Regions from separate parts of the Mycobacterium sp. E3247 genome, predicted to be linked through region 1. Evidence: predicted binding sites of a transcription regulator. Region 1 holds the regulator's gene; the other holds the start of a gene.

Region 1 (2,198 bases):
TGCCCCTCATCGGTTTCCCTCGAGTCGATCACCCGGGAATCGGGATGACGACAGAAGGGGCAATGCATGAACGCTCCTTCGCCGTGCCGACAACCAGGTACCGCAGCACTTCGAGCGTACCCGTGCGCCGACCTGCGCGGGCGGAGCCCAGGCGTCAACCGATGGGGGCGATCAGGGTCTGGCCGGCGACCACATTCGGCGAGTTCATGTCGTTGAGTTCACGGATGCGGTCGGCCACCTGCCGGGCGGGGGCGTCGGGAGCCACCCGGTGGGCGACGTCTTGCAGCGACTCCCCCGCCTCGACGCGCACGACGGCCAAGCGGTCCGGTACTTGCGCGGCCGAATTCCCGGAGTCGCCGTTGAGCACCTGGCCGACGTTCCCGACCAGGCCCAGCCACAGAGTGATCGCACCGGCGGCCAGCGCCAGCCAGATGGTGGTCGCCACCGTGACGGGCCGCCTGCGATGAGGCGCGCCCGACATCGCGACGCCGGTGCCGCGGTAGCGAGCGGGCGCGCCGGCCGGCCGCGCCGGACCGGGGCGGCGCGAGCGATCCAGCCCGTCCCTGCCGTAACGAAGACCCGGGACCGGTCCGTTGACCGGACGCCGGGGGCTGCTGGTACGCGGCGCCAGCGTGTGGATGGTTGTCATCTGCGTTCCTCCGGTCAACTTAATTCGCTCAGCTGTTCGACTGTATCGCTCGTGTGTTCGAAATCCGAACATGTGAGCGAAGCGTGTCGCACGAGTCGAACGCTAGACCACGCCACCGACAAGTCCGTGGTCGCTAGAGCTGACATGCGGCTGAAATACCCGATCCGCCGAAGAGTTACACCTTTGTGATTTAGGACTTCGGCGCGGTTTTCCACCCTCGAGGCATCGGCACGACACGCCAGTCGAACACATGTTTGATTCTTGGGCGCGGTGGGGTTACATTCAGTGCCATGAGCGACAGCAACGACACCTCATCGGCCGGGTCGGACGGCCGGCTGCACGCGGTCGATTCATCGCTGACCGAACGGCAACGCACCATCTTGAACGTCATTCGCGCGTCGGTCACCAGCCGTGGCTACCCGCCGAGCATCCGGGAGATCGGTGACGCCGTCGGCCTGACGTCGACGTCGTCGGTGGCGCATCAGCTGCGCACGCTGGAACGCAAGGGGTACCTGCGCCGCGACCCGAACCGCCCCCGCGCGGTCGACGTCCGCGGCGCCGATGACGACGTGGCGGCGCCGGCCACCGAAGTCGCCGGCTCGGACGCGCTGCCGGAGCCGACCTTCGTCCCAGTCCTCGGGCGCATCGCGGCCGGTGGCCCCATCCTCGCCGAGGAAGCCGTCGAGGACGTGTTTCCGCTGCCGCGCGAGCTGGTGGGCGAGGGCACGCTGTTCCTGCTCAAGGTCGTCGGCGACTCGATGATCGAGGCGGCGATCTGCGACGGCGACTGGGTGGTCGTGCGGCAGCAGAACGTCGCCGACAACGGCGACATCGTCGCCGCCATGCTCGACGGGGAAGCCACCGTGAAGACGTTCAAGCGCGCGGGTGGTCAGGTATGGCTGATGCCGCACAACCCGGCGTTCGATCCCATACCCGGTAACGACGCGACCGTGCTGGGCAAGGTCGTCACGGTGATCCGCAAGGTCTAGCCCCGTACCGGGTGTCGGCAGGCTCAGTCCGCCTTGACGAACCCGTTGGCCTGCGCCACTTCTTCGCTGGCCAGCCAGATTTCGGCGAGCGTGTCGTGGTAGAGCTCGCTGACGGGCGTGTAGTACAGCCCGAAGCGGGCGCTCGCCTTGATCGGGTATCCGTCGGGCGCCTGGTAGGGGTCGTCGAGCGGTAGGTGGATGGTCGGGCGCCCGCCCGGGCCGAGCGCCACACCGCTGTCGTCGTCGTCGACGGCCGCGTGCCGCCCGCCGCGCTGCTCGGACGCCCCGACGGCCGCCGCCTCGGGCGCGACGGCTTCCGGGGCGGCTACCTCGGCCTCCGACACGTCCGCCGGGACGCGGGGCACCGCGACGTCAGGATGCTCGGCCTCGGACTCGGGAGCGGGCTCGGGGGCGGGAGCACCGCCCTCGAAGCCGGCGTCGGGAGGCGTGTGGGGAACGGCGACATCGAGGTATTCGGCCTCCACGTAGTCGCCGTCGGCATGGTCGGCTTCGGGGTAGGCGGACCCGTGCTCGTCGTCGACGTACCCGCCTTCGGCGTA
Region 2 (2,198 bases), on a different contig from region 1:
GTCACGGAGATCACCGGCAATGCGGCGGAAGGTCGCCTCGCCGTACGTGTCGGTGCGGGATTCCAGGGAGTAGCCGGCGGTGGCCGTGCGCTCCGGCAGGTCGACGCCGTGGCCGCGCGCCGTGCAGGAGACCTCCTCGGAGAACCGGCCCGCGGCGTGCTCCACCGTGACGACGTGCGAGGCGCCGAGGACCCCGAGCAGCAGCGCGCCGCCGGCGGGGTGGGCCAGCAGGCAGGTCGCCAGGGGTGGCGGTGCGGGCGCGTTGAGGGCGAGCCCGAGGTTTTCGCCCGAGACGTCCGAAGGCGCTACGGCGAGCTGGTGAAGCGGCACCGACGCGCTCCTAGGAGGACGGGGAGGGCGGGGGCGCGGGATACACCGTCAGCTCGCCGGTCAGCACCGGCTTGCCGGTCGACACCTCCCACGGCGTGCCCGGTGCCCAGCGTTCGAACGAGAGCAGCGCGGACTCGTCGGAGTTGGCGCAGTCGACGAACTCCATCTCGCCGCCCGCCGGCAGACCCGTGGTGCCCTCCGTGGTGAACGAGGCGCGACCGCGTTCGGACTCGTGAAACGTCACCCCGTCGACGACATATTGGTCACCCGGCTGCAGCCGGACGTCCTTGCGGCTGACCCACATCGCCAGCTCGAGGCGCCCGTCGTCCTCCTCGACGCTGAACCAGATCGGCTGGTCGCCGCCCTCCAGCAGGTGCTCCCACCACACGAACGGGCCCTCGCGGTACGTCACCGACCCGCGCACCACGTAGTCGACTCCGCCGTAGCTGACGATGGCGCCCGGGCCGAGCTGGCGGGGGCCGAACTCCGGCATCGCGTTGAACGAGAGCGGGTCCTGACGTCCCCGGGGCGGGCCCGGCTGCTTGGGACGTCGCAAAGCGATGACGAGCACCACGATGGACGCGATGAACAGCACGATCGCGATAATGACCAGCAGTGATCCCACGCGAGCCCTTCCGTTGCCACCTTGCTCGAGCGAACGTCGGCTAAAGCTAACAGCTTTTCGGCGGATTCGGCGCTGGAACCTCCCGGCCGGGAATTGGGCGCCGCCGCCGCGTGTCCTCCGCGAGCCGGTCGGTCCCGCCCGCTAGGGTATCGAACAGCTGTTCTACAGGTGGGAGCGGGCAATGCGGGTGATGGGCGTCGACCCCGGGCTGACCCGATGCGGGCTGTCGGTCGTGGAAGCCGGGCGCGGGCGCAACGTGGTCGCGCTGGACGTCGACGTGGTGCGAACCCCGTCGGACGCGCCGCTGGCCAAGAGGTTGCTGGCCATCAGCGATGCCGTGGAGCACTGGCTGGCCACCCATCGGCCGGACGTCGTGGCGATCGAGCGGGTGTTCTCCCAGCTGAACGTGTCGACGGTGATGGGCACCGCGCAGGCCGGCGGGGTGGTCGCGCTGGCGGCGGCCAAGCGTGGCATCGACGTGCACTTCCACACCCCCAGCGAGGTCAAGGCCGCCGTGACCGGCAACGGTGGCGCGGACAAGGCCCAGGTCACCGCGATGGTCACGAAAATCCTTGCGCTGCAAGCCAAGCCGACGCCGGCCGACGCCGCCGACGCGCTGGCCCTGGCGATCTGTCATTGCTGGCGCGCGCCGATGCTGGCCCGGATGGCCGCCGCCGAGGCGCTGGCCGAACAGCAGCGGCACAAGTATCTGGCCAGACTGAAGGCCGCCCGATGATCGCCTCGGTGCGCGGCGAGGTGCTCGAGGTGGCGCTCGATCACGCGGTGATCGAGGCCGCCGGCGTCGGCTACCGGGTGAACGCGACGCCGTCGACGCTGGCGACGCTGCGCACGGGCACCGAGGCCCGGTTGATCACCGCGATGGTGGTGCGCGAGGACTCGCAGACGCTGTACGGGTTTCCAGACTCCGATACCCGCGACCTGTTCCTGACGCTGCTGACGGTGTCGGGCGTCGGGCCCCGGCTGGCGATGGCGACGCTGGCCGTGCACGACGCCGCGGCGCTGCGGCAGGTGCTGCACGACAGTGATGTCGCCGCCCTGACCCGGGTTCCCGGTATCGGGAAACGCGGCGCCGAGCGGATGGTGCTCGAGCTGCGCGACAAGGTCGGCGCGGTGACGGCCGCACCGGGCGGCGCGTCGGTGGTGAACGGGCACGCGGTGCGGGGACCGGTGGTGGAGGCCCTGGTCGGCCTCGGCTTCCCGGTCAAACAGGCCGAAGAGGCCA

Evidence for each region. The regulator LexA, encoded in region 1, represses DNA repair genes until DNA is damaged. The targets are predictions, from matches to a motif close to CGAACANNTGTTCG.
Region 2: a site for LexA is predicted at 1,106-1,119, ahead of ruvC (crossover junction endodeoxyribonuclease RuvC). Genes of this name have one in related genera too.

The regions. Positions count from the first base shown of each region.
Region 1 is NZ_LZJG01000045.1:5,095-7,292, forward strand. It holds gene nrdR (transcriptional regulator NrdR) at 1-68, opposite strand, end outside; gene A9X04_RS02030 (LysM peptidoglycan-binding domain-containing protein) at 155-649, opposite strand; gene lexA (transcriptional repressor LexA) at 940-1,638, shown strand; gene A9X04_RS02040 (LGFP repeat-containing protein) at 1,662-2,198, opposite strand, start outside.
Region 2 is NZ_LZJG01000126.1:2,037-4,234, forward strand. It holds gene A9X04_RS06660 (DUF2617 family protein) at 1-330, opposite strand, end outside; gene A9X04_RS06665 (DUF4178 domain-containing protein) at 341-955, opposite strand; gene ruvC (crossover junction endodeoxyribonuclease RuvC) at 1,137-1,691, shown strand; gene ruvA (Holliday junction branch migration protein RuvA) at 1,688-2,198, shown strand, end outside.